Regions from separate parts of the Bradyrhizobium sp. USDA 3364 genome, predicted to be linked through region 3. Evidence: predicted binding sites of a transcription regulator. Region 3 holds the regulator's gene; each other region holds the start of a gene.
The links. The regulator LexA, encoded in region 3, represses DNA repair genes until DNA is damaged. The targets are predictions, from matches to a motif close to TGTTCNNNNTGTGTTCNG.

Region 1 (9,630 bases), 4.4 Mb from region 3:
GCGCTGGAGACGCTGGCCGGCGTCGACGTCATCGCCTGCGAGGACACCAGAATTACGCGCCGCCTGACCGAGCGTTACGCGATCACCGCGGAGCTCGCTCTCTACCACGAGCACAACGCGGCCCAGGCCCGGCCCAAGATCCTGGAGCGGCTGGCGCAAGGCGCCGCGATCGCGCTGGTCTCCGACGCCGGCACGCCGCTGATCTCCGATCCCGGATTCAAGCTGGTGCGCGAGGTCTGCGCCGCCGGCCATGCCGTCATCGCGGTGCCCGGGCCGTCGTCGGTGCTGACGGCGCTGTCGGTTGCAGCGCTGCCGACCGACCGGTTCTTCTTCGAGGGTTTCTTGCCGGCGAAGGAGCACGCGCGCCGCGCCCGCCTCACCGAGCTCGCCCGGATCGATGCGACGCTCGTGATGTTCGACTCCGGCAATCGCGTGCAGGACACGCTGCGCGACCTCGCCGCGATCATGGAAGGGCGCGATGCCGCGATCTGCCGCGAGCTGACCAAGCTGCACGAGGAAGTCACGCGCGCGCCGGTCGCCGAGCTTGCGGCAGGCGCGGACGCGCTGGAAACCCGCGGCGAGTTCGTGCTCGTGATCGGGCCGCCGGCCGACGATGCCGGGACGATGGACCAGGACGCGCTCGACGAGCTGCTGCGCGCGCAGCTCGCCCGTGGCAGCGTCAAGGATGCGGTCGCCCACGCCGTCGAACTGTCCGGCCGGCCGCGCCGCGAGGTCTATGCCCGCGCGCTCGAGCTTGCGAAAACCACCGGGGACGGCGATGGCGAAGTCTGACAGCGCCTCGCCGGAGCGCGTCGCCGCGTTCCGCACCGGCATCTCGGCCGAAAGCCGCGCCGCGGCGCTGCTGATCGCCAAGGGCTATCGCATCCTCGCCAGACGCTTCCGCACCCCCTATGGCGAGATCGACCTGGTGGCGCGCCGGCGCAACCTCGTCGCCTTCGTCGAGGTCAAGGCGCGGGCCAGCCTCGACGACGCCGCCTACGCGGTGACGCCGCGCCAGCAGCAGCGCATCGTCAATGCCGCCCAGGCCTGGCTGATGGCGCATCCCGAACATGCCGAATTTGATCTCAGATTCGACGCCGTGCTGATTGCGCCGAGGAGCCTGCCGCGCCATCTGTTAGCGGCATTCGACGCCAGCCCCAATTAACCTCAAGACCTCGCGGGACACGCCTATGAAATTGAAGATCGCCGTCCAGATGGATCCCATCGCGCGCATCAACATCCGCGGCGATTCCACCTTTGCGCTGCTGCTCGAGGCGCAGAAGCGCGGCCACGGCATTTCCTACTATACGCCCGACAAGCTGTCGCTGCGCGGCGAGGAGTTGGTTGCGCCGGTGCAGTCTCTCACCGTGCGCGACGAGGCCGACAATCATTTCACGCTGGGCGAGCCGAAGCGCGAGGCGCTGAACGGCTTCGACGTCGTGCTGCTGCGGCAGGATCCGCCGTTCGACCTCGCCTACATCACCTCGACGCATTTCCTCGAGCGCATCCATCCGAAGACGCTTGTTGTCAACGACCCGGCCAGCGTGCGCAACGCGCCGGAAAAGCTGTTCGTGATGAATTTCCCGCAGCTGATGCCGCCGACCCTGATCTCGCGCGACCTCGACGAGATCAACGCATTCCGCGACCAGCACGGCGCCGTCGTCATGAAACCGTTGCACGGCCATGGCGGCGCCGCGGTGTTCCGCGTGATGCCGCAAGACATGAATTTCGGCTCGCTGTTCGACATGTTCTCGGTCACCTTCAAGGAACCCTGGGTGATCCAGCGCTTCCTTCCCGAGGTGAAGCATGGCGACAAGCGCATCATCCTGGTCGACGGTGAATTCGCCGGCGCCGTCAACCGCGTGCCGGCCGCGGACGATCTGCGCTCCAACATGGTGCGCGGCGGCGCGGCCAAGGCAACCGAGCTCTCGGAACGCGAGCGTGACATTTGCGCTACCGTTGGGCCCGAGCTGCGCGAGCGCGGCCTGCTGTTTGTCGGCATCGACGTGATCGACGGCAACCTGACCGAGATCAACGTCACATCGCCGACCGGCATCCGCGCCATTGCGCGGCTCAACGGTCCCGACGTCGCGGCGATGATCTGGGATACCATCGAGAAGAAGCGCGCCGCGAAATAATCCTCCTTTGTGCGCCGCACAGGCTGGCTGAATTTTAGCCAGCGCTTTGTCGTGCCTGCGTTCGCCTTATTCTACTTGCCAGCTTGCGCAGGCGCGGGCAGCATCCTCTTGCCTGCGTCAGGTCAAGCGGCGGGTCAACGCGCGGGCAACAACGCGACAATCTCATAAAAAATGTGGAGGAAGACGTTATGACGCTCAATGTCTCACGACGATCCTTGCTCGCGCTCGGTGCCGGTCTCGGCGCCAGCACCATGCTCGGCGGCACCGTACAGGCACGCGCGCCGAAGCTCGGCACGCAGACTCCCTATTGGCATCGTTTCGTTCTCGGCGACGCCGAAGTGACCGTCGTATCCGACGGCCCGCTGCCGCTCGGCGATCCCTCCGGCACCTTCACCGGCGTGCCGAAGGAAGAGGTGAAGAAGATGCTCTCCGACAACTTCCTCTCGCCCGACAATGTCGTGCTCGAGCAGAATTCGCCGATCGTCAACACCGGCGACAAATTGATCCTGTTCGATACCGGCATGGGCACCTCGCAACTGTTCGGCAAGACCACCGGCCGGCAGCAGAAGAGCATGCAGGAGGCCGGCATCAAGCCGGAGGACATCGACGCCGTCGTGCTGTCGCATGCCCATATCGATCATATCGGCGGCATTGTCGGCGGCGACGACAAGCCGTTGTTCCCGAATGCGCAGTACTACATCGCGCAGAGCGATCTCGAGTTCTGGACCGACGAAGGCAAGATGGGCAGTCCGCTGAAGGACTTCATCGTGCACGCCCGCAAGAACCTGCTGCCGGTGCGCGACCGCATCGTGTTCTTCAAGGATGGCCAGGAATTCCTGCCCGGCGTGACCGCGATCGCAGCGCCCGGCCACACCGTCGGTCACTCCATCTTCATGGTGAGCTCGGGCGGCAAATCCTTCGCCTTCCTCGGCGACCTCTCGCATCACGCGGTGCTGCTGCTGGAGCGGCCGCGGATGGAATTCTCCTACGACACCGACCCGAAGCAGGCGGCGGCGTCGCGGGTCAAGCTCCTGGAGATGCTGGCGGCGAACAAGACGCCGGTGATGTCCTATCACTTCGCCTGGCCCGGCTACGGCCACGTCGCCAAGGCCGGCGAGGGCTTCCACTATTATCCAGAGCCTATGCAGATGACGCTGTGACGGACTGACGACGCTGCATTCGGGAGCGGCTGCCGCCGCTCCCGAATGTTCGACCTATTCCGCCGGTGCGAGGCGCCGGCCGGCGCCTGTGATCGCCGCATCTCGCGCCCCAATCCGCGCGCGACGCTTGCGCCACCAGATCACCACGCCGGTCACCGACAGCGCCGCAACCACCAATCCCATCAGCGAGATCAGGATGCGCCCGGGCAAGCCCACGATACGGCCGGAATGCAAGGGAAACTGCATCTGCACGAAGATGTCGGCCGCGGTGCCGACCCACGGCAGCCGCTCGCCCAGCGGGCGGCCATCCTCGCTGTCGTAATAGAGCTGCGCCGGGCCCACACCGGCGGCGCCATGCTCATCGCCCGGCTCGAAGAATGCGACCGCATAGACGCCATGGGCCGGACCGTAATTGATCGAACCGATCGGTGTGGTCCAGCCGCGCGCCTTGCCGTCCGCCGCGGCACGCGTGGCGATGTCCGCATAGGTCATCTTCGGTTCGATCGGATCGTCGAGATGACGATACGGCCGCTGCTCATAGGGTGTCGGCGTGTAGTTGGACACCGTCTTCATCACCGGCGAAAACACCTCGAAATAGAGGTTGAGCGAGAATGCCGTGAACGCGATCACGAACAGCAATGCCCAGGTCCACAGGCTGAAGGCGCGGTGAATGTCGAAATTGATTCGATACGCGCTGCCCGACGTCTTGATCTTCCACGCCGGTGCCCAGCGGGCCCAGAAGCCCTTGCCCCGGACGGCCGGCATCGCCGGCGCAGCTTTAGCCCGCCGCCGCGACGGCAGGGTCAGGTAGAAGCCGACGAAGCATTCGATCGTCCAGATCACCGCGATGACGCCGAGGAAACGCATGCCCCAGCGATCGCTGCCCCAGAATTCGGGGATGTGCATCGTGTAATGCAGCTTGTAGAGGAACGAGACGAAGTTTTCCCGGCTTACCGGCCAGACCGCGCCCCAATAGCGGCGCCCGAGTTCGGCGCCGGTATTTGGATCGAGAAAGATCTGGTTGTAGTCGAGCGCGTAACGCTTGCCGGTCTGCGGATCGATTCGCGGCAACACGAAGAACCACAGCGATTCGCCTTTCTCCGCCGTCGTGAACATGTGGACGACGCGGGCACGGTGATCGCGTTGCTCGATCAGCTTGACGAGATCGACCGACGGAATCGCAGGTCCCGCGCTGGTCACCTCGAACAGCTTGCTGTTGAGCACATCGTCGATCTCGTGGTCCCACGAGATGATCGCGCCGGTGACGCCCGAGAAGAACAGGAACGCCGCGGTGAGAAGTCCCGCCCAGCGATGCAGTCGTCCGAGGATCGGTCTCATGGAGAATTCACCAGCGATAGGTCAGCTTCGCGACCGCCTTGCGCCCCTCGGCGTAGAAGCAGCTGGTATTGCCGTAGCAGGCCGCCACGTAGCGCGTGTCGGCGAGGTTGGTGACGTTGAGCGAGAGGCGATAATTGTCCTTGGTGTAGGCGAGCAGCGTGTCGATGACGGTGGATGCCGGCACCTTGAAGGTGTTGGCATCATCGCCGAACGTCGATCCGACATAGCGGACGCCGCCCCCAAACTGGATACCGGCGAGCGGACCGCCCTGAACTGTGTAATCGCCCCACAGCGAGAAGCGGTTGAGCGGGACGGTGACCGGCGCCTTGCCGACATTGACGGGATCCTTGGTGACGACAGCGTCGATATAGGCGTAGCCGCCGCGGATGTTGACGCCCTCGGCAAGCGTCGCAGTGCCTTCGAGCTCGATGCCGCGCGATCTGACCTCGCCGGTCTGCTCCGCGAAATACGACGGCGGCGCGTAGGTGACGACGTTGGATCGGGTCAGGTCGAAGGCGGCCAGCGTGATCAGCGCGTTGATGCCGACCGGCTGGTACTTGACGCCGACTTCGTATTGCACGCCGCTTTCCGGCTTTAGCAGCTCGCCGGCGGCGTTGATGCTCAGCACCGGCAGGAAGGATTCCGAATAGCTGAAATATGGCGCGATGCCATTGTCGAAATTTGTACATGACGGCGGCCCGGCCGGTGAACGCCGAGGCATCGGTCGAGGTCGACGTTCTCGCGAGATTGTTGTCGAGATCCGTGGTGACGAAATCCTGCCGCCCGCCGATCAGGAACGACAACCCGCCTAGCCTGATCTGGTCCTGCAGATAGAGGCCGGCCTGCGACTGCTTGATGCCGGTGTCGTCAAACGGTCCGTTGTTGGTCCAGCTGTTGGTATAGACCGGCGCGAACACGTTGATCTTGCCGGTGCTGAAGCTGGAGGCCAAGTCGCGGAACGACGTGTTGCGGTAATCGACGCCGAACAGTGTCGTATGGCTCAGCATGCCGGTGACGAATTTGCCTTGCAGCTGGTTGTCGACCGCGAAGGAATCGATCGTCGAGCTGCCACCGGAGCCGCCGCGCGACAGGAGCCCTCCGGCTTCGTCGGCCGCCGACGCATAGCCGGTGCCGTAGAAGCTCTTCTGCTCGTTGTGCATCCACGAATAGCGCAGGTTCTGGCGGAAGGTCAGCGCGTCATTGAAGTCGTGCGACAGCATGTAGCCGACCGAGGATTGCTCGGTGTCGAACTGGTTGAAGCCCGGCTCGCCGACGAAGCGCGTGTTCGGAATGAAGCGGCCGCTGTTGGCCCAGACGGTGCCGGACGGCGGCAGGAACTGCAGGCCCCAGCCGGTCCGCTCCTTCTGATAATTCGCCAGGAAGGTGATCGTGGTGTCGTCGTTCGGCTTCACGGTGACGGCGGGAGCGATGAAGACGCGATTGTCCTTGGTGAAGTCGACCTGGGTCTCGCCGTCGCGCGCGACGCCGGTCAGGCGCCACAGCACCGTGCCTTCCTTGTTGGCGCGGCCGCCGATATCGAATTCGCCCTGATAGCGGTTGAAGCTGCCGCCGGACAGCGACACTTCGCCGAACTCGCGCGCGGTCGGCAGCTTGCTGACATAGTTGAGGATGCCGCCGGTGCCGCTGCCGCCGTACATCGCGGAGGATGGTCCCTTCAGGACTTCGAGGCGCTCGGCGCCGTAGGGATCGAGCCCGAGGAAGTGCACGTAGTTGCTGCTCGGCAGCCGCAGGCCGTCGAGATAGAGGCCGGGCATCGTCATGTCGAAGCCGCGGATCTGCAAGCCGCCGAAGCGGGTATCCGAACCGCCGTTGACGTCGCCGCTGACACCTGCGGTGTAGCGCAATGCCGCGCCGACCGATTCCGCGCCCTGGTTCCTGATCTGGTCCGTCGTGACGACCGAGATCGATTGCGGGGTTTCGATGAGCGGCGTGTCGGTCTTGGTCGCCGTCGCCGAGCGCGTCGCAACGAATCCGGCAACCGGGCCACCGGCGCGCTCACCGGCACCTGTGCCGCTGCGCGCCGCCGGTTGAGTCGTCGCCTGCTGGGAACGAGCCGCACGATTGGCGCGGGTCGCGCGCGCGGTCATCGGACGACGAACCGGCTTTGCATTCGCGGCGGCCGCGCGCTGCTGAGGCGCATCCACGCTGACCGCCGGCAGTTCCGTTTGCGCTTGCGCACGTTCGACCGTGGCTCCGGCGGCAAGTACGGCGGCGGTACATAGACCGATCGTTCGCAGCGTTGGATGTTGACGGGTGGAATGCGAAGCAAGTCGATCGATCACGCGAAGGCGCCCCTGATGTCAGCCTGGATGGATGTGTGATCCGGCTCTACAGCGCAGCGCTCGCGAGTACAGGCCTCGGCGGTTGGAATAGATCGAGACTGTGCGTGCGATCAGTGCGCGATCACTGAAACGGCAAGGAAATCGGCAACGCGCTGCGACAATGTGCGCGAGGCTCGCGCGTGCTGGAATGATTCTTGAAAATGATTCCTGCAGTTGTCGACGACGCGAGCTGCGTTCGATCGCGCGAGGCATGCGTCATCGCGAGCGACGCCCGACGCTTCCGCACCGGCCAGGAGCGGATGCGCCGCGCGGTGAATTGGCACCGGGCGACCAGCCCTCGGCGCCGCGAACGTTCTTGTAATGTTCTTGCACTTGCCGCCCGATTCCGCTACCCTCGATTGCGGAAGATAGGGGCAGCATGGTTCAGCGCGTTTCCACCGTCGCATTCGAGGGGATCGAGGCCCGCGCGGTCGACGTGCAGGTGCAGGTCGCGCCGGGATTGCCCGCGTTCGCGATCGTCGGCTTGCCCGACAAGGCGGTGTCGGAAGCCCGCGAACGCGTGCGTTCGGCGCTGATCGCCTCCGGCCTCGCGCTTCCCGCCCGCCGCATCACCGTCAACCTCGCGCCCGCCGACCTGCCCAAGGAGGGCAGCCATTACGACCTGCCGATCGCGCTCGGCCTGATGGCGGCGATCGGCGCGATCCCGCCGGATGCGCTGAACGGCTTCACCGTGCTCGGCGAGCTCGGGCTCGACGGCTCGATCGCAGCCGTTGCCGGCGTGCTGCCCGCGGCAATCGGCGCCAATTCGCGGGACGAGGGATTGATCTGTCCGGCCGCCTGCGGCTCGGAAGCCGCTTGGGCCAGCCCGGACATCCAGATCATTGCGGCACACTCGCTGATCCAGATCGCCAACCACTTCAAGGGCACGCAGGTGCTGTCGCGGCCGCAGCCGAAGGTGCAAGACCAGAACGAGGCGCGCGAGGAAACGCTGCTCGACCTGCGCGACATCAAGGGCCAGGAGAGCGCCAAACGCGCGCTGGAGATCGCGGCCGCCGGCGGGCATCACCTGCTGATGATGGGTTCGCCCGGCGCCGGCAAGTCGATGCTGGCGGCGCGGCTGCCCTCGATCCTGCCGCCACTGTCGCCGTCGGAGCTGCTCGAAGTCTCGATGATCGCCTCCGTCGCCGGCGAGATCCGCGACGGCGCGCTGACCGCGCGGCGCCCGTTCCGCAGTCCGCATCATTCCGCCAGCATGGCCGCGCTGACCGGCGGCGGCATGCGCGCCAGGCCGGGCGAGATCTCGCTCGCGCATCAGGGCGTGCTGTTCCTCGACGAATTGCCGGAGTTCGATCCGCGCGTGCTGGATTCGCTGCGCCAGCCGCTGGAGAACGGCGAGGTTTCGGTGAGCCGGGTCAACCACCGCGTCACCTATCCAGCGCGCTTCATGCTGGTCGCAGCGATGAATCCGTGCCGCTGCGGCCACGCCTACGAGCCCGGCTATTCCTGCAAGCGCGGTCGGCTCGACCGCTGCACTGCCGATTACCAGATGCGGATCTCCGGCCCGCTGATGGATCGCATCGATCTCAGGATCGAGGTGCCCGCCGTGACGGCGGCGGACCTGATCCTGCCGCCGCCGGCGGAGGGATCGGCCGAGGTCGCCGCGCGCGTCGCCGCTGCACGCGACATCCAGCTCGCGCGTTATGCGGCGGCCGGCATGCCGCATGTCCGCACCAACGCGGAGGCGCCGAGCTCGCTGCTCGAGACCATCGCGCAGCCCGATACGCATGGGCAGAAGCTGCTCCGCGAGGCGGCCGAGACCATGCACCTTACCGCGCGCGGCTATCACCGCGTGCTGCGGGTGGCGCGCACGCTCGCCGATCTCGACGGCACTGATACGATCGGCCGGCTGCACCTCGCCGAAGCGCTGTCCTATCGTGCATTGGCCGACGATTTGCGCCGCGCCGCCTGATCCTAACCGGAAGCGCCGTCTCGATTCGTGCCGGTTTCGCGCGCGTCAACGTGACGGTAACCACTCCCATTTACGCTCCGCAAACCATAAGCACCGCGGTCCGCGGCAAGCTTGGGTCGAGCGAGTTGTGTCATGTTGCGTTTGAAGGTTTTGGCCTCGGTGGTCCCCCTTGCCGTGGCCGCGGTATTTGCCCGCGCCGAATTCCTGCCGGGTCCCCGCCCCTGCATCGAGGTGGGCGGGACCACGATGCAGATCGCATCGGCACCCTGGCTGGCACAGCTTCACGTCAGCTTCACCGACGACCCCAGCCTTGCCACCGTCCGGGTCCAGATCGCCGACAGTGCCGACGCCGCCGACTTCACGGTGATCGACGACATCGACGATGCCGAGGCCGGGGCATGCGCGAGCAACGCCGTGCCGCAGCTGGTCGGGATTTCCGGCGATCCGACCGCGACCGGCCCCATCATCTATCTTTCGCATGGCGATGGGCCGGCCGACTACCGCGTCTACGTGCAGTCGAAGACGTTCTCGGTGCGCGATGCCGCGGCCCTGATCGTCAGCGCTCGCGGCGGCCATCGCCGCCTCGAGGCGGAAGCGGCATCGCCGGAGCTTGCGCCGCACGTCCCGAGCCGGGTCGTGGCGGAGTTAACCTCCCGCTAACCTTGTTCCGAGGGCAGCGCGAAACGGCCACCAACCTCAAGCACTTTGCAAGGTGGCCGACG
Region 2 (9,630 bases), 2.2 Mb from region 3:
TAGTTATTCTCCGGGTGGACTCGTCACGATCGATCCGAAGTCCGTGATCGCCAGCCTCCCGGTGCAGCCTTACGAGGTCTTTCCGCAGGAGGCCGGACTGGTTCAGCTGCTGGAATCAGGTGCGCTGACGCAAAATCGCCACGGCGAATATATCGTCCAGAAGCCGATGCGCTTTCCGGCGGGCCTGCACGGTGCTCATTCCGTGAAATTCCTGGTGCTTCGCGATTCGCCGCTGCCACAAGGCGATCCCGGGCACTCCTGCGTCACCGTGGAAAATCAGCCGGCCGACCCAAGGTTCAAAGCCTGCAACTAGTGACGCGGGTCGCGGCAGGCTTGCTCAGCCCGCCGCCATCTCGGAGCGGATCTCGGCGCGCAGCTCGTCGATCAGCCTGAGGCCGGTCTTGGTCTCGACGTGCCAGAAGGTCCAGCCGTTGCAGGCGCCGGAGCCCTGCGCGACCGCGCCGATGCGGTGGATCGAGCCGACCTTGTCGCCGAGCATGATGGCGCCGTCGGCGCGCACCAGCGCGCCGTGGCGCTTCTTGGCGTCGACCAGCTTGGCGCCGGGCACGATCATGCCGCGCTCGATCAGTTCGGAGAACGCCACGCGCGGAGCCTCGCGCGCGGTCATGAACGGCGCCAGCGTTGCTTCCGGCAGCGGTTCGATCGCGGCGATGCGGGCTTCGGCGGCGGCGGCATAGGTCCGGTCGCGCTCGAAGCCGATGTAGCTGCGGCCGAGCCGCTTGGCGACGGCGCCGGTGGTGCCGGTGCCGTTGAACGGATCAATCACGAGATCGCCGGGTTTCGACGACGACAGCAGCACGCGCGCGAGCAGTTGCTCAGGCTTCTGCGTCGGATGGACCTTCTTGCCGTCGTCGTCCTTGAGGCGCTCCTCGCCGGTGCACAGCGGGATCAGCCAGTCGGAGCGCGCCTGCACGTCCTCGTTGGACGCCTTCAGCGCCTCGTAGTTGAAGGTGTAGCCCTTGGCCTTCTCGTCGCGCGCGGCCCAGATCATGGTCTCGTGCGCGTTGGTGAAGCGGCGGCCGCGGAAATTCGGCATCGGATTGGACTTGCGCCACACGATGTCGTTCAGGAGCCAGAAGCCGAGGTCCTGCATGATGGCGCCGACGCGGAAGATGTTGTGATAGGAGCCGATCACCCACAGCGTTGCCGACGGCTTCATCACGCGGCGGCAGGCCAAGAGCCAGGCGCGGGTGAAATCGTCATAGGCGGCGAACGACGAGAACTTGTCCCAGTCGTCGTCGACGGCATCGACATGCGACTCGTCGGGGCGCTTGAGATCGCCCTTGAGCTGCAGATTGTAGGGAGGATCTGCGAACACCAGATCGACCGAGCCTGACGGAAGCTTCGACAACTCGGCGACGCAATCGCCAATGACGATTCGGCTCGACGGGGCATTCTCAAATTTAGTGCGGGGCGCCTTTGCAGACGCCCCGCGACGCGACACTACCATGACTCAAGAACTCTGACTCAGGCGACGCTGTCGGCGACGCGGGACTAAACAACCGACTGGCGTCACATTGACCCGGCAAAGTAAAAATCGACTTAATTGGAAATCTTCATGCAAAAGATTGCAGCATCTTTTGCGCGGCATGACGCGTTGTCGTCGGCGTTGTGCTGCAACATCAGCGCGTTCGGCGAAAAAATTTGCGGATCATCAAACCGGCACGATTCGACCGGTAAATTGGCCGGCGCATGCAGCGTTCGCACCGCAAACGAGGTGCGTCTTCCGGGCTAGGCAATTTTTGCCGGGCAGGATATTGATTAACAGAATGGAAATTTTAAGTTGGTGTGTCCCGCATTGGGGCGCCGACTGGAATGAAGGGAAACCGCCATGCGCTACGATGATTTCCGCCGCAGCGACGACATCGAAGACCGTCGCGACGAAGGCGGGATGGGCGGAGGCGGGGGTGGCGGCTTCGGCATTCCGATGGGCGGTGGCGGGCTCGGCATCGGCACCATCATCGTGCTCGGCCTGCTCGGTTATGCCTTCGGTATCGACCCGCGCATCCTGATCGGCGGCGCCGAGATTCTGACCGGCGGCAACCAGGCGCCGACCTACCAGACCGATAGGCAGTCGTCGGGCGGGCAGACCAAGCGCGGCGCGCCGACCGACGAGATGGGCAGCATGATCGCCGGCATCCTCGGTGAAATCGACGATCGCTGGAGCGAGATCTTCCAGGCCTCCGGCCAGACCTACACCGGTCCGAAGATCGTGCTGTTCCGCAACGCCACCAATGGCGGCCGCTGCGGCATGGCGCAGTCGGCGATGGGACCGTTTTACTGTCCGCCGGACAAAACCATCTTCCTCGACACCGGCTTCTTCCGCGAGGTCGAGACGCGCTTCCGCGGCTGCTCGGGCAACGCCTGCAAATTCACCACGGCCTATATCATCGCGCATGAGGCCGGCCATCACATCCAGAACCTGCTCGGCATCATTCCGCGCGTGAACCGGCTGCAACAGCAGGCCGGCAGCAAGGCCGAAGCCAACGCGCTGCAGGTCAAGGTCGAGTTGCAGGCCGATTGCCTTTCCGGCGTCTGGGTCAACCGCGAGGAGAAGAAGCGGCCGGGCTTCCTCGAGGCCGGCGATATCGACGCCGCGCTGACTACCGCGAATGCGATCGGCGACGACACGCTGCAACGGCAGGCGACGGGCAGGGTGGTGCCGGATTCCTTCACCCACGGCTCCGCCGCGCAGCGCAAGCAATGGTTCATGACCGGCTTCCAGCAGGGCACCGTGCAGGCCTGCAACACGTTCGGCGGCGGTTAGTTTTGGTGCTCTCATGCCCCCGATGCAGCGCGGCATGAAATGCTGCGCTGCTGTTCCGGGGCCTGCCGCGATGCAAGATGGGTCCCGGCCCTGCGGAGCAGCGCTGAAGCGCTGCACCGCGTCCGGGACACGAGGTGATCGAAAATGTCCTCACTCGACGAATCCAAATCATTCATCCCGCTCAACATCGCGGTGCTGACGATTTCCGACACCCGCTCGCTGGCGGATGACAAGTCGGGCACCACGTTGGCTGACCGGCTCACCGCGGCCGGCCACAAGCTCGCGGCGCGCGAGATCGTCACCGACGATGTCGAGGCCATCAGAGCCGTGATCCGGCGCTGGATCGCCGATCCGGGCGTTGATGCCGTGATCACCACCGGCGGCACCGGCTTCACCGGCCGCGACGTGACGCCGGAGGCGGTCGAGCCGCTGTTCGAGAAGCGGATGGACGGCTTTTCGATCGCCTTCCACATGCTGAGCCACGCCAAGATCGGCGCATCGACGATCCAGAGCCGCGCCACCGCGGGTGTCGCGGGCGCAACCTTCATCTTCTGCCTGCCCGGTTCGCCCGGCGCCTGCCGCGACGGCTGGGACGGCATCCTGGCCGCGCAGCTCGACTACCGCACGCGCCCCTGCAATTTCGTCGAGATCATGCCGCGGCTCGACGAACATTTGCGCCGCCCGAAGGCGAAAGGCGCAAGCGCGTAGTCCTTGTATCTCTCCATCGTCATTCCGGGGCGTGCGAAGCACGAACCCGGAATCTCGAGATTCCGGGTTCATCGCTGCGCGATGCCCCGGAATGACGCGCGCGAACTGATCAACGACCCCTAAAGATTCTATTCAAGCCGCGCCACGCCGCCCGAACCGCCCTGCGATACGCCTCGGCCCGCAGCGCGTGGGCCCTGCGGGTATAGAATGTGATGAGCTCCGCCGTGACGCGCCGCCCGGTTTCGCGGCGCTGCGGTCTCACAGATCTAGCTCCCAGGTCTCGCCGATGAGGTCGACGCCGAAGCTGTGGTGCTTCTCTTCCTTCACGCGCTGAAAGCCGGCGCGGGCGTAGATGCCGCGTGCGGCGACCAGAATGCTCTGGGTCCACAGCGTCATCTTCCTGTAGCCCTTCTCGCGCGCGGTGCGGATGCATTGCTCGACCAGCGCGCGGCCGACGCCGAGCCCGCGCGCCTTCTCCTCGACCAGCAACAGCCGCAGCTTGGCGACCCCGTCGCCGCCGTTGACCAGGAAGATCGAGCCGACCGGCTCGCCATCGACCTCCGCGATCCAGCAATGCTCGCAGGCCGGATCAAACGATCGCAGAAACTGCGCGCAGATCTCGGCCACCAGCGCCTCGTAGCTGATGTCCCAGCCATATTCCTCTGCGTAGGCTTGTCCCTGACGCGAGACGACCCAGCCCATGTCGCCGACGCGGTGGCTGCGCAGCAGGAAGCCGACCGGCTTCTCAGCCGGTGGCTGCAGCGACTGCTCGATCGTGCCCATCGCACGCACCACGGCCGCACGGCGGTCGCCGTCCATCTGCTTCAGCAGCGCGCCGACCTCGGCGCGCGAGCGGCTTTCGAGGTCGGCGGACGCGGCGCGGCCCCTGGCGGTGAGGGCCACCTCATTGACCCGCTTGTCGGCCTTCGACGGCTTGCGCGTCACGATCTGGCGGCGCTGCAGTGCCGCCAGCGTGCGGCTGACGAAGCCGGCATCGAGGTCGAGATCGCGCACCAGGTCGGTCGCGGTGCAGTCCTCGCGATGCGCGAGCTCGTAGATGATCCGCGCTTCCTGCAGCGTGAACGGGGATTGCAGCAGCTTCGGCTCGATGATGCCGAGCTTGCGGGTATAGAACCGGTTGAAGCCGCGGACCGCGGCGACCTGGCTCTCGAGGGTGGCATTGGAATTTGATTTCATCAAACATATTATTTGACGGAATCAAACAATCTGCAAGCGCTTTCTCAAGCCACCATGATCCGGCTGCGCAGCATGGTGCGGGAGGAGCGGCCGAGCCGGCGCAACAACCGCGCCTCGGAGCGGGGGGCGTCCGGCCGGTAGCCGCCGATCCGCTCGTAATGCTGGCGCGCGATCAGCAGGCCCTGTTCCGCCGAGGGGCCGGCGATCATCCGGGCGACGAATTTGAGGCCGTCGCGCAGCCCGGGGTCGGAGTAGGGCGCGCGGGCGTAGCGGAAGATGCCGGCGCGGTCCTTGCCGCTGGCCGCCACCATCTGGATGAACTGGGTGGTCTCCTCGATCCAGCCGGCATCGAGCACCGCGCCAGGATGCAGGAACATCAGCCAGGGCGAGCGCGCCTGGCGTGCGCCGGCCGCGAGCGCCGCGGCGCGGGTGCCCTCGAAGCGCAGGAAGCGGCAGCCGGCGACGTCGGCGACGCGCTCCATGATGTCGGTATTGGTGCGGTCGACCAGCAGCACTTCGCGGATCACACCGGCGGCCGCGCCCGGCACCAGCGCCGCCAATGTCGCGACCGCGGTGCGCTCGATCCCGTCGGTTGGAATGATCACGCTCAGCATGATTTGAGGCTTCGCTGGCTCAAATGGTTCTGGAAACTCCGGCCGTGTTATCACCTTGTCATATTCAAAGCAGCCTGTTCGCCTGCAGATTTTTGCGCCATCACTTTGTGGAATTTCTCCGCTCGTGTTCTTGATTTGTTCCTAGGCTGTGCTAGCTTCAGAGCATGAGCCGAGCATCCTCTCATGCCCTCAAGCACCCGCCGGTAACGGCGCCCTCCGATAACCCGGCGGGTGCACCCACCCCTTTTCCCGAGCTTGCGGTCGCTATCGAGCGCGAGCGGCGGCGCGGCCGCGGCGCGCAGTCCAATGCCAGCGGCCGCTACGAGGCCGAGGCGCGGACAGCCTTCGATGACGGCTGGCAGAGCCTCGAAGACCTGCCGCCGTTCCAGACCTCGGTCGCGCTCGATACCTCGCGCAAGGTGATCACCCGCAACGACTCGCCCGACATCGGCTTCGATCGCTCGATCAATCCCTATCGCGGTTGCGAGCATGGCTGCGTCTATTGCTTCGCGCGGCCGACCCACGCCTATCTCGGCCTGTCGCCGGGGCTGGACTTCGAGTCAAAACTGTTCGCCAAGCCGGACGCGCCCGCGCTGCTCGAGAAGGAACTGGCGGCGCCCGACTACGAGGCGCGGATGATCGCGATCGGCACCAACACCGATCCGTATCAGCCGATCGAGCGCGAACGGAAGATCATGCGCGGGATCCTCGAGGTGCTGGAGCGCGCCGGCCATCCGGTCGGTATCGTGACCAAGTCGGCGCTGGTGACCCGCGATATCGACATCCTGGCGCGGATGGCCAAGCGCAACCTGGCCAAGGTTGCACTCTCGGTGACGACGCTCGACCCGAAGCTCGCCCGTACCATGGAGCCGCGCGCCTCGACCCCGCCGAAGCGGCTCGAGGCGATCAAGCGCCTTGCCGATACCGGCATCCCGACCACCGTGATGGTCGCACCGGTGATCCCGGCGCTGAACGACTCCGAGATCGAGCGCATCCTCGATGCCGCCGTGCACGCCGGCGCCAGGGAGGCGAGCTACGTGCTGCTGCGGCTGCCGCTCGAGGTCCGCGATCTCTTCCGCGAATGGCTGATGGCAAACTATCCCGACCGCTATCGCCACGTCTTCACGCTGATCCGCGACATGCGCGGCGGCCGCGATTACGATTCGCAGTGGGGCACGCGGATGAAGGGCACCGGCCCGATGGCCTGGATGATCGGCCGCCGCTTCGAAATCGCCTGCGAAAAGCTCGGCCTCAACAAGCGGCGCACCAAGCTGACCACCGATCACTTCGCCAAGCCGAAACGCAACGGGCAGCAGCTGAGCTTGTTCTAGCCGAAATCCAGTAGCCCGGATGAAGCGCAGCGAAATCCGGGAATCTTGCCGCTGACACGAGGCCCGGATTGCGCTTCGCTTCATCCGGGCTACGAAGAACAACAAGGCGACGACGCATAGATCCATAAATAGAGTGAGTGCAACAATGAGTAACGCCCCGACCGCACGCTTCACCGTCCTCACGCTCGGCGTCAGCAACATGCGCGCCAGCATCGCCTTCTACGAGTCCCTCGGCTTCACCAGGAAGATGCGCGCGACCGGCGAGGAGGTTGCGTTCTTCGAGACCGGCGGCAGCGTGCTCGGGCTGTTTCCGTGGCATCTGCTCGCCGACGATGTCGGGCTGCCCGATCAGCCGCGGCCGGCTGCATTCCGCGGCGTTTCGATCGCCTGGAACTGCAACGACGACGCCGAGGTCGATCGGGTGATGGCGTTCGCGCTGTCGAAGGGCGCCACATTGCTGAAGCCCGCGCAGCCGACCAGCTATGGCGGCTATTGCGGCTATTTCGGCGATCCCGACGGCCACGCCTGGGAAGTGGTGCGCGCGCCGGGTTTCGAGGTTCTCGATAACGGGCGGGTGTCGATTCCGGATTAGAGCGAGCCGGTTTGAATAACGGGGAAGGGCATCAGGTTCCCGGTTGCGCCGCCGGGCCAGCTTGATCACCATCCCCGCATGATTCGGGACAAGTCCAAAACCACGTCCAAGAAGGCGCCGGCCAAATCAGCCAAGCCGGACAAGCGCATCACCGTCGTGACGCGGCCGAGCTTCCGGCGTGAGCGCGCGCTGATCAAGCGCGGCGTCTGGCCGGTCGCCGGCTGCGACGAGGCCGGGCGTGGCCCCGCTGGCCGGGCCGGTGGTTGCCGCCGCCGTGGTGCTCGATCCTGCGCGCGTTCCCAAGGGGCTCGACGATTCCAAGCGGCTCTCCGCCGAGCGCCGCGAGGAACTGTTCGAGGAGATCTGCGCGACTGCCGCATTCTCGGTCGCGGTGGCCTCGCCGGCGCGAATCGACCGCGACAATATCCTGCGCGCCTCGCTGTGGGCGCTGGCGCGCGCGGTGCATGCGCTGCCGGAAATGCCCAACCACGTCTTCGTCGACGGCCGCGACAAGCTCGCCACGCCCTGCGACTGCGACGCCGTGATCGGCGGCGACGGCATCGTGGCCTCGATCGCGGCCGCCTCGATCATCGCCAAGGTGACGCGCGACCGCCTGATGTGCCAGCTGGCGCTGGATTGCCCCGGCTACGGCTTCGAACAGCACAAGGGCTATGGCGTGCCCGAGCACCTCGAGGCGCTGGACCGGCTCGGGCCGACCACCCATCACCGCAGCTTCTTCGCCCCCGTCGTCGCCGCGCGGCTCAAGCATTTCCCGCTTCTCGCCGAGCCCGACCTGTTCAAGGTCGATGCGGAAAGCGAAGCCGCGGCGTCAGAGGCGGCCTAGAGGGCGACGACGACCGCCCAGGCAGCGGCGCCAACGCACACAACGGTGTCGTCGCCCGGCTCGCCGCCTTCGCTGAAGCTTCGGCGCGCCCAGGTCCGCATGCCGCGTCGAAGCATTGGCGTAGACGGGGCCGGGCGATCCAGTATTCCAGCGACGGTCGTTTTCGCGAGAGGCCCCGGCGTACCGGATCATCCGCTTTCGCGGGATGACGACAGCGGAGTTTGAGGTTAAGTGCACCGGCATACTCGAGGCCGGTTGCCTCCACAGCCTTCGCCGTTTATCAAAACCCTCGGGATCAGATGGCGCCGCCGTGTTTTAGCATGATCTTTTCGGAAAACCGCTTCGCACTTTTCCGGATCATGCTCGCGGGTGGCTGGGGCATTTCAGGCGTTTCATGCGGTTTACCTCCCTGGTTGTCGAACTGATCCGCGCCCGGCCGCGCCTCGTGGTCTGGGTCGTGGTGCTGGTGCAGGCCGCGATCTGGCTGCTGCTGCCGCTGATCTTCTACGGCAGCCCGCCCGGCGATCTCGCCACCATCCTCGCCTTCGGCCGCGAATATCAGGTCGGCACCGACATGGGGCCGCCGCTGGCGTTCTGGCTCGCCGACATCGCCTTCCGCGCCGCCGGCAATCACGTGTTCGGCGTCTATCTGCTGGCGCAGGTCTGCGAGATCACAACCTTCATCGCCCTCTACCAGCTGGCACGCGCCATCGTCGGCGGCCCGCAGGGCGTGCTGGCGGTGCTGCTGTCGATGACGGTCGTGGTGTTCTCCTCGCCGAGCGTCGAGTTCGGCCCGCTGATCCTGGCGCGTCCGCTCTGGGCGCTGCTGCTGCTGCATTCCTGGCAGTTGATCGGGCAGAACCGGCGCAGCGCCTGGTTCGCCTGGTCGATCGATTGCGCGCCTGCTGCTGCTGACGACGCCGGCGGCGATCGGCATGATCCTGCTCGTGGTCGGTTTTGCGCTGGCGACCGAGCGCGGGCGGCGCACGCTCAAGTCGATCGATCCGCTCTACGCGCTGCTGGTCATCATTGTGCTGGCGCTGCCCTATCTGATCTGGCTGGTCCGCGCCCACGTGCTGGCGCCGCCGGCCTTGCCCGCGGCTGCCGATCTCAAGGCGCGCGCGCTGCGCTGGGGCGTCGTGCTCGGCGGGCTGATCGTGGCGACCGGTGGAATCGTGCTGCTGGCGATCCTCAATTCGCGCTGGTTCGCCCGCGACGCCGAGGACGCGCCGATCATCTATCGCCCCTCCGTCAGCCCGCTGGCGCAGCAATTCGTCTATTTCTTCGCGTTCGCGCCGGCGATCGTGAGCAGCTTCATCTCCGGGCTGTTCGATTTGGATCGCGCCTTCGGCGGCGCCGGCGTGGCGCTGTTGATGTCGGGGCTCGCCGTCGTCGTCGCAACCGGCGATCTGATCTCGCTCCGGCGGCAGCGGCTGTTGCGCTCGGTGTGGGCCCTGGCCATCGCTGCGCCCGCCGCGGTGGCGCTGGCCGCGGCGCTGTTCCTGCCCTGGACCAGCACGAAGGAGGTGCCGACCTCGCTGCCGGCAGCCGCGATG
Region 3 (9,630 bases):
CGATGTAGGCCGAGGTGACAGGATCGACCTTGGAGACCTGCTGCAGGAAGTACAGCGCCCAGAATTGCCCGCTGTACCAGACCACGCCTTGTCCGATCAGGACGACGATCGCGATCAGGATGTATTTCAGGTTCGAGCTCAAGAACGCTTCCTTCCAGGGATTCCTGGTCATCTGACCGCGCGCCTTGATCTCCTGGAAGATTGGCGTCTCCTGGAGCTGGAGGCGGATGTAAATGGCGATGGCCACCAGCAGGAACGACAGCAGGAACGGAACTCGCCAGGCCCATTCATCGAACGCCTTGTTGCCGAACCATGTCCGAGTCAGGACGATCACGGCGAGCGACACCACGATGCCCAGCGTCGGCGATGTCTGCAGCCAACCGGTGTAGTAGCCACGCCGATCGTCCGGCACATGCTCGGCAACATAGGTGATGGCGCCGCCATATTCGCCGCCCAGGCACAGGCCCTGGATCATGCGCAGGCCGAACAGAACGAACGCGGCGGAGAGGCCGATCGATTGGTACGTTGGAATCAATCCGATGGCCCCCGTGCCTAATCCCATTCCGGTCAGCGTGATGAGAAAGGTGTATTTGCGACCAACCCGATCGCCCATCCATCCAAACAGGAAGGCTCCCAAAGGACGGATCAGGAAGCCTGCCGTGAACAGCGCGATCGTGCTCAACAGAGCGGCGACCGGGTGGGATTGCTCGAAAAACTTGACCGACAGAACTGCGGCCAGGCTGCCAAAGATATAGAAATCATACCATTCGATGATGTTTCCGACCGACGCAGCGATAATCACGCGGCGAAAATCATGCGGAATTTGCATTGCCATTTGCTGCTCCTATCAATTCAAAGAATCTCCTCGCGTTTCAGCGATCAATTCGCTCGCGAAAGGCGCTTGATGCGCGACGCTACCGGCGTGACTGCGAGTTGCGTGCGCAACACCTGGTCTCAGGGATGTTCAAAGCCACCTGAGAAGAGCTCCAGCGGATTTTCCTGCCGCGAGCCGACAAATTGTGTCTGTCATCCGACGTCGGGGAACAGACGTACAGCGACAGTCTAATCCCCAACGGATCGCCGCATTATGCGACTTTCGGCGCAATCAACGCGGATGGCGGCGAAGGCGCAGTTTCCGCCGCATTCTGCATCTGTTCCGCTATCCCACGGATGGCTACGTCCGGTAGCTTTGCGCCCCGACAGCGATCGCAAGGCGAGAGATGGCGGAGCAGGGCACGACGCCGGGCGGCAAACGGGGCTATGCGGGGACGTGGCCGCCCCGCGCGGCTGCGCCAGCCGGTGGCTATGCCCCGGTGCGGGTCAGCATCTGGCAGCCGTTCGTCGAGACGCTGCGGCAATGGGCGCGCGCGGAGGCAGGCGCTGGCCGGCTGCTGCCGTGGGTGCCGGTCGCGTTCGGCACCGGCATCGCGTTCTATTTCGCGGCTGAGCACGAGCCGGTGCTGTCGGTCGCGGCTGCCGTCGCGATCGTGCTCTGCCTGCTCGCGCTGCTGTTGCGCCGGCACGGGGTATTTCCCGTCATCGTGATGCTGGCTGCGGTCGCGGCGGGCTTTGCGACGGCGACCTGGAAGACGGCGCGGATCGCCCATGGCGTGCTGGCGCGGCCGATGTTCTCGGTGGCGCTGACGGGCTTCGTCGAGACGCGGGACATCAGGGAGAAGACCGATCGCTTCGTGCTGCGCGTGGTCTCGATCGAGAGTCCGCGCGACAACACCAAGTTGGAGCGGGTCAGGCTCTCGGTGAAGAAGGGTACCGCGCCCGAGGTCGGTAGCTTCGTCGAATTGAAGGCACGGCTGATGCCGCCGCTCGGGCCGCAGCGTCCGGGCTCCTATGATTTCGGCCGTGACCTCTATTTCCAGGGCATCGGCGCCTCCGGCTTCGTGATGGGCGCGGTCAGGACGAAGGAGCCACCCGCGGCCGGCGGCTTTGCGCTGCGCTATGCCGCTTTCATGCAGGGCCTGCGCGATGCGATCGATGCACGCATCCGCACCGCGCTCGACGGCGATCAGCGCGCAATCGCAACCGCACTGCTCACCGGCCGGCGCGATGCGATCACGACGCCGGTCAACGATGCGATGTTCATCTCGGGGCTCGGCCATGTGCTGTCGATCTCCGGCTACCACATGGCTGTTGTCGCCGGCGTCGTGTTCTTCACGATCCGCGCGCTGCTTGCGCTGTTTCCTACGCTGACGGCGGGACATCCGATCAAGAAATGGGCGGCAGCGGCCGCGCTCATCGCTGCGGCGTTCTATCTGCTGCTGTCGGGAGCCGAGGTCGCGACGCAGCGATCCTTCTTCATGACGGCGGTGGTGCTGATCGCCGTGATCGTCGACCGCCGCGCGATCACCTTCCGCACGCTGGCGGTGGCGGCGCTGATCGTGCTCGCGATCGCGCCGGAGGCGCTGGTCCACCCCAGCTTTCAAATGTCGTTCGCCGCGACGCTCGGGCTGGTGGCGCTGGTGCAGATCGGACTGCCGAACCTGCTGGCGTCGCCCGACCATTCGGCGACTGCGCGCGTTGCGCTGTGGGGCGGGCGTGAGCTCACGATGCTGATGCTGGCCTCGCTGGTGGCGGGGCTGGCGACGACGCCCTACGCCGCGTTCCATTTCCACCGCGTGACGCCCTACGGGCTGCTCGCGAACCTCGCGGCGATGCCGGTGGTGTCGGCGGTCGTGATGCCCGCCGGCCTGCTCGGGCTCGTCGCCATGCCGTTCGGATTCGACGGCGTGTTCTGGGCGATCATGGGGTTCGGCATCGACTGGATGATCCTGGTGACGCAATGGGTCGCCGCGTTGCCGGGCGCAGTCGGGCGGATGGCGGCGTTCGGTGTCGGGCCGCTGATCGCGGCGAGCACCGGCATCATCCTGCTCGGCCTGTTGCGCACGCCGCTACGCTGGTCGGGGGCGATGCTGCTGGCGGTGGCCTCGGTCTGGGCAGTGCGGGTGCCGCTGCCGGACGTGCTGATCTCCGCCGACGGCCGGAACGTCGCGGTGCGCGGCGGCGACGGGCGGCTGCACCTGATGCACAGCGCCAAGGATGCTTTCCTGGTCAAGGAGTGGCTGGCGGCCGACGCCGATGCGCGGACCGCCACCGATGCGTCGCTGAGCGAAGGCGTCTCCTGCGATCCGAGCGGCTGCGTGACGCAAGGGTCCGGCGGCGGCTTCATCGCGCTGGCGACACGGCCGGAGGCGCTGGCCGACGATTGCGAGCGCGCAGGCTTGATCATAACGGCGCGGCCGGCGCCGCGGGGCTGCGCGGCCTCGGTGATCGATGCCGAGCGGCTGCGGCGCCACGGGGCGCTGGTGCTGCGGCGGAGCAGGGACGGCTACACCATCGATGCGGTGAAGCCCGGCGGGATCGACCGGCCGTGGTCGCCGGCGGTTCCCGGCGACGGCGAGGCCGAGACCACGTTGCGCGTGCCCGCCACCGCGCCGCGACCGGCCGTCGATGCGACGCCGGCCGAGAGCGATCTGCAGGGCGAGGATTAGGCGTTGTCGGGTGAGGGGCCCGTGGGCAGCTCGAACAGGCCGAGATGGTATTCGTCGGAGTCTGGGCCGCCGTCGGACTTCTTGACGAGGGTGAAGGCCGCCTCGGGAAACTGCTCCCAGACCTTCAGGTCGTCAGCCGTGACCGTCAGCCAGCCGAACCGGAACATGTAGCGGCCCGGTTCCGTGACGCGTCCAGCCTTTTGCCATGTGACCTTATCGACCACCGCGCACGTCCTCCGTGCACGATGATGCGCCAAGGCGCCCGCCGACGCAAATCTCCTTCTGCGCCCCGGAACCGGATGTCCGGGGTCGCTCGAAATCGCTTAGGTCACTCGCCGCCGAATGGCTCATTCCACGGCGACGATGCGTTCAACCCAAAAACAGCGACGCGAATGCGGAGGGCCGCCGCTCCACGACCTTCGGCTTCTGCTCGACCGGCGGGTGCAGGGCCGGCAATTGCAGCACGCTGACGCGCTGTCCCTCGACGAGCTGGGTCACCAGCACATGGCTGCCGTCGGGGAATTCCACCGCGTCGTGATGGCGATCAGGAACGTCGGGCTCGACTTCGTTGAACACGCCGACGCGGAAGTTCATCGTCTTGGTCCAGATCCAGCGGCTGTCGTAGCGAACGTTCTCGGCGAAAGCGAGCTCGGTGCCCGGCAGCATGCAGACCGCGACAGTAGGATCGTTCTCCGAAGCAAAGCCGCGGGTCGACGTTCCGCGGAAGGTCGTCGTGATCAGCGTCTCTCCAACAATGGCGGGGCGCGATGCCACGGCGTGCAGACTATAGTCACACATCGGATGGCTCCTCATTGGAGGTAGCGACCCGTGCCTCTCCTTGAGGCATTGGCCTCTACCAGAGTGGACGATAGCGAACGAGTGTCTGCTCGTTTCTGGGCGATTGTACGACTGGTCCGAGACAGCTCCGATCACAAACACGCGACGCTGCGCGAGAGGTATCGGACCGCACCGGGCAGGCCGCTTGCTGCGCTATCCTCCAAAGGAACGATCCGACCTCTCGCTCGTTCCTCGCCGCCGCAAGTATTTGCTATTCAGTATTTGCGATAAAGGCCGATCAGCTTGCCCTGGATGCGGACCCGGTTCGGCGGCAGGATGCGCACCTCATAGGCGGTGTTGGCCGGCTCGAGCGCGATCGATGCACCGCGGCGGCGGAAGCGCTTCAGGGTGGCTTCCTCCTCGTCGATCAGCGCCACCACGATGTCGCCGGTGTTGGCGACGTCGTTGCGCTGGATCAGCGCCATGTCGCCGTCGAGGATGCCGGCATCGACCATCGAGTCGCCGCGCACCTCCAGCGCGTAGTGCTCGCCAGCGCCGAGCATGTCGGGCGGCACGCTGATGGTGTGGCTGCGGGTCTGCAGCGCCTCGATCGGCGTACCGGCGGCGATCCGGCCCATCACGGGGACCGCGACCGGACGGTTGCCGTCGTCCTCGGCGATCGGCGGCGTCGAGGGGCGCTTGCCGAGGGTGCCTTCGATGACGCTCGGCGTGAAGCCGCGGCGGCCGTTACCGCCGCCGGCCGAGAGCTCGGGCAGCTTGATGACCTCGATGGCGCGGGCGCGGTTGGGCAGGCGGCGGATGAAACCGCGCTCCTCCAGCGCAGTGATCAGGCGGTGGATACCGGACTTCGAGCGCAGGTCGAGCGCATCCTTCATCTCGTCGAAGGAGGGCGGTACGCCGGCCTCTTTCAGACGTTCATTGATGAAACGCAGAAGTTCGTACTGTTTGCGCGTGAGCATCTCGAGTATTCCCCCGGTTGATAGCGTCGTTCGATTCCGAGACTCTTCAGTGGGGCCTGCAGGCCGGGCCTGACCTCAGGAGCATTGTGCTTGTTGCAAGCGCTCCCTGGCGGCCTCCCGTTTGTAGACACCAGTACTCGAAACAAATCATGAACGGACACTATATGTTCGATATGTGTTCCGCAACCACTTAATTTCCGGTGAACGTGTTCGGCGATGCGCAATCGGCGCGCCCGCGAGAGCCTCATTCAGGCAGTGTCAGGATCTCGCATTCAGATCCTTTGACCGCGGCCGGCGCAAACGGCGGACGCACGAGAAGTGCCCGTGCCGCAGCGAGATTCCCGAGCAGCGATGAGTCCTGCTGCATCACGGGCGTGGCGATCAACGTGCCGTCCTCGCGCGCCTCGAGACGCGCCCGCAGATAGTCCTCGCGCTGGTCGTTGGCGGCGAGGTCGCGGCCGAGCAGCGCGGCCGCGCGTGCGTGATGAATCGTTTTTCGACCGCTCAGTGCCCGAATCAACGGCGCCAGAAACAGGAAGGCGCACACATAGGAGGACACCGGATTGCCGGGCAGGCCGATCACCCGCATGGCGCCGAGCCGGCCGTGCATCATCGGTTTGCCCGGACGCATCGCGATCCGCCAGAACGCCATCTCGACGCCCTCGGCCTCCAGCGACTGCTTGACCAGGTCGTGGTCGCCTACCGAGGCGCCGCCGGTCGTGATCAGGATGTCGGCGCCGGTCTCGCGGGCCCGGCGGATGCCGGCGGTGGTCGCGTCCACGGTGTCGGCGGCAACCCCGAGATCGACGGTCTCGGCCCCTTCGGCGCGGGCCAGCGCCCGCAGCGCATAGCCGTTGGAATAGACGATCTGGCCGGGACCGGGCCTTGATCCCGGCATCACCAGCTCGTCGCCGGTCGCCAGCACCGCGACCTTCGGACGGCGGTGCACCGCAAGCTCCGGATAGTTCATGGCGGCCGCCAGCGACAGCGCGCGGTCGGAGAGGCGGCTGCCGGCGGCGAGCAGCACGTCGCCCTCACGGAAGTCGACTCCGGCGGGGCGGATGTGCCGTCCGGCGGTTGCCGTCTCGGTGATTGCGATGTGGTCGCCGTCAGTCCGGGTGTCTTCCTGGATGATGACGGCGTCGGCGCCATCGGGGATCACGCCACCGGTGAAGATCCGCACCGCTTCGCCGGCGCCGACCGTCCGTTCGAACGGCCGGCCGGCGGCGACCTCGCCGATCACCCTGAGCCGGGCCTTTAGGTCAGCCGCATCGGCGGCACGCACCGCGTAGCCGTCCATCGCCGACATCGGCTGCGGCGGCTGGGTGCGCAGCGCGGCGAGGTCCCGCGCCAGGGTGCGGTGGTAGGCGGCATCAAGCGCGACCATCTCCTCCGGCAGCGGCGCGGCACCGGCGAGGACGGCGGACAGGGCATCGGCAACCGGCATCAAGGCCACGCTCGGAGCTCCTTCATTCGCAGTGTTCAAATCCCAAGTGCAGTGAGAGCCCTCGCCACGTCATCCGTCGATGTCACGTGGATGGCATGAAGGCCGCGCGCCCGCGCGCCTTCGATATTGGCCGCCAGATCGTCGAAGAACAGGATCCGCGACGCCGGCACGCCGATGGCTTTTACCACATGATCGTAGGCCTCGGCGTCCGGTTTCCGGAAGCCGATGCTCGAGGACAGGAAGACGGTCCGGAAATGGCTGAGCAGCTCGGCATGGATGACCGAGAAATGCGCGACGTGGGCCGGATTGGTGTTGGAGAAGGCGTAGAGCGGCATTCGTTTGGCTGCCGCCGCAAGCAGCGGGGCGATGCCGGGCATCTCGCCGGCGAAGATCGCGTTCCAGCCTTCGAGGAACTCGGCATCGGTGATGTCGATGCCGAGCGTCCGGCGCAGGTTTTCGAAGAACGCCGCATCGTCGATCCGGCCGATCTCGTGATGCCTGTAGCTGTCGTCGACGACAAAGCGCGTGGCGAGCTCGGCCGGCGCGCAGCCGGCATGCCGCGCCCAGTGCGCCATCACCTTCCCGAAGTCGATGTCGAGCACGACGCGGCCGATATCGAACAGCAGCGCGTCGACGGAATTGGGGGAGAGTTGCGAGGTCATTGCATGAAACGGTGTACGAGAATTGCGGGCAGGCGGCAATGTCCCCGATTTGTGCAGCAGTCACGCGACCATACGCATGCGACCAACCTCCCGCCATCCTGCGAAAGGACCTGTACGGCGCGGCTGACATGCAGGCGGGTCTCTCCGTTCGTCGTCCTGGCGAAGCCCTGGACCCATAACCAGGTCCAGTTGTTGAAGTGAGCTGTGGTCCCAGCGTCGCACGACAATGTACAGCTCGGGTAATGGGTCCTGGCCTTCGCCAGGACGACGGCGGTGGATGGTTCTCGATTCAAGATGTCAAACAATCGGTGTCATCACCGCTTTCGCGAAAGCGGGTGATACAGTATTCCAGAGGCAGTCGTTATGTTGCGCAATCGGCGTTCACCGCATCTCGACCCGCGTCCGTGACGATCGCGATCCGCCCCTCGATCGGGTGAGATTTCGGATTTATGGCATTGAGTGACGCTTCTGATAAAGCGAAGTATTTCTACTGCGGGGGCTTGCGCCGCCGAGCAAATCAGTGATTGGCCATTCGGGCGTTGGCGCACCAGGCGAGTTGGTGACTTGACGGGCCGGCGTTCTACATCCGGGACAGCGCCAGACCGAAATAAGCGATCAGCGCGCCGGTGCTGAGAACGATGACGACCAGCGCTTGCTCCGAGCGTGCCTGCAAGGTTTTCCGGGTCACGGCGATGACGCTCCATCTTCGTAAATCATTCTATCCAACTAACGTGGGTTAGCATCCGTTCCGGTTCCTGTCCGGGAACATGTCCATCAGCCTTGCGGGCACGTCGAGTCCCGAAATGAGCAACATCGGTCGCATTGAGATACGGCGGACGGCGTTGGCTCTGGCCCCAGAGGGATGGCAAAAACCTGACCTGTACGGATGTATGAGGGCAACGGGGTTCACGACTTCGACCCGTATGACTCCGGTACTCCAAAGGAGCCGAGCCATCTGTCGGAGCAAGGTCTAGGATGGCGTAACCAAGTTGCTTTGGCCTCAGCGTGTGCCCCCTCGCTGGGGCCTTTCTTTGGGACGCCGATGTCGATGGGCGACGACGAACATCGCCGGGTGGCGTTGCCGCGGGATCACCGTTCGCCCAGATCGATCTGCGTCAAGATGCCCTGTCGGAGCGCGAGGCGGACCAGCTCGATATCCGTGCCGACGCCGAGCTTGTCCTTGATCATGGAGTGCAGGTTCGCGACCGTCTTGGGACTAAGGTGCAGCGTCTCGGCAATCTCGTCGGTGGTGTTTTCCGCGAGCAGCATACGCAGCACCTCGAACTCCCGCGCGGTCAGGAGGTCTGCGGCTGCGGCCTCGCCGGCGAGGTGGCTGAGCGCGAGTTCGTGGCCGATATCCGGGCTGATCGCGATCTTGCCTGACAGCGCATCCATCACGGCATGCACCAGCGTCTCCGGCGGGCTGGTCTTGGTGACATAGCCGCTGGCGCCGGCGCGGATCGCCTGCACGGCGAAGGCCGCGTTCTGGTGCATGGTGAACACCAGGATCTTTGCGCGCTTGTCCCATTGCCTGAGGCGCCGGATGGCCTCGATGCCGCCGATGCCGGGCATCGACAGGTCCATGATGACGAGGTCGGGCCCGGTCTCCTTGTAGAGCCGGTATGCCTCGACGCCGTCGGAGGCTTCGGCGATGACCGAGAGGCCCGGCTGCTTCTGCAGCATCGACCGGTAGCCCTCGCGAACGACGGCGTGGTCGTCGACCAGCATGATGGTTCGCGCTGCATTGCTCATGCCGCGCGCTCCACGGTGTCGGCATTTGAGCTGGCAGCGACGGGGACGACGACGCGGAGCGAAGCGCCGTTGGGCTGTCCGGCCTCGAAGCTCAGCCGCCCGCCCAGCGCCGCGACTCGCTCGCGCATGCCGAGCAAGCCCATGCCGGACTTGAACAGGGGATCGCCGGAGGAATCGCCAAGCCTGCCATCATCGTCGATCGCGAGCACGATTTCGCCGTCGCCGCCATCGGAAGCCGCTTCGCGCATCTGAAGCCGCAGCAGCACGCGCGTGGCGCCGGCATGTTTGGCCGCGTTGGTGAGCGCCTCCTGCACGATGCGGTAGAGATTGGCGCTGACCGAGGAGGGAAGGTGCGCGAACGATCCCGATGTACTGATCTCGAATCGCTGATGTCCCCGGCTGCGGCCGTTCCAGCCGGCGATCAGCCCTTCCAGGCTGGCCGCAAGTCCGAGTTCGTCGACATCGGGCGGACGCAACCGGAAGAGGGCGCCGCGCAACGTCTCCAT

Region 1: ACVILL_RS12965 (YifB family Mg chelatase-like AAA ATPase) is a predicted target of LexA. The motif match lies at 7,290-7,307, and genes of this name have one in related genera.
Region 2: ACVILL_RS23420 (PA0069 family radical SAM protein) is a predicted target of LexA. The motif match lies at 5,433-5,450, and genes of this name have one in related genera.

What each region holds. Positions count from the first base shown of each region.
Region 1 covers NZ_JBSRYG010000002.1:2,760,341-2,769,970, forward strand. The annotation lists gene rsmI (16S rRNA (cytidine(1402)-2'-O)-methyltransferase) at 1-792, shown strand, start outside; gene ACVILL_RS12940 (YraN family protein) at 737-1,165, shown strand; gene gshB (glutathione synthase) at 1,191-2,138, shown strand; gene ACVILL_RS12950 (MBL fold metallo-hydrolase) at 2,327-3,298, shown strand; gene fsrB (siderophore utilization protein FsrB) at 3,353-4,636, opposite strand; partial or broken gene ACVILL_RS12960 (TonB-dependent siderophore receptor) at 4,644-6,744, opposite strand; gene ACVILL_RS12965 (YifB family Mg chelatase-like AAA ATPase) at 7,358-8,908, shown strand; gene ACVILL_RS12970 (hypothetical protein) at 9,041-9,568, shown strand.
Region 2 covers NZ_JBSRYG010000002.1:4,937,507-4,947,136, forward strand. The annotation lists gene ACVILL_RS23385 (EF-hand domain-containing protein) at 1-313, shown strand, start outside; gene ACVILL_RS23390 (DNA methyltransferase) at 338-1,471, opposite strand; gene ACVILL_RS23395 (hypothetical protein) at 1,580-1,756, shown strand; gene ypfJ (KPN_02809 family neutral zinc metallopeptidase) at 1,853-2,788, shown strand; gene moaB (molybdenum cofactor biosynthesis protein B) at 2,933-3,496, shown strand; gene ACVILL_RS23410 (bifunctional helix-turn-helix transcriptional regulator/GNAT family N-acetyltransferase) at 3,755-4,693, opposite strand; gene ACVILL_RS23415 (glycosyl transferase) at 4,738-5,307, opposite strand; gene ACVILL_RS23420 (PA0069 family radical SAM protein) at 5,472-6,638, shown strand; gene ACVILL_RS23425 (VOC family protein) at 6,784-7,230, shown strand; partial or broken gene ACVILL_RS23430 (ribonuclease HII) at 7,309-8,074, shown strand; partial or broken gene ACVILL_RS23435 (glycosyltransferase family 39 protein) at 8,469-9,630, shown strand, end outside.
Region 3 covers NZ_JBSRYG010000002.1:7,147,377-7,157,006, reverse strand. The annotation lists gene ACVILL_RS33570 (MFS transporter) at 1-835, opposite strand, end outside; gene ACVILL_RS33565 (ComEC/Rec2 family competence protein) at 1,221-3,506, shown strand; gene ACVILL_RS33560 (hypothetical protein) at 3,503-3,730, opposite strand; gene ACVILL_RS33555 (hypothetical protein) at 3,876-4,304, opposite strand; gene lexA (transcriptional repressor LexA) at 4,559-5,263, opposite strand; gene ACVILL_RS33545 (molybdopterin molybdotransferase MoeA) at 5,508-6,719, opposite strand; gene ACVILL_RS33540 (HAD family hydrolase) at 6,746-7,372, opposite strand; gene ACVILL_RS33535 (response regulator) at 8,462-9,124, opposite strand; gene ACVILL_RS33530 (histidine kinase) at 9,121-9,630, opposite strand, start outside.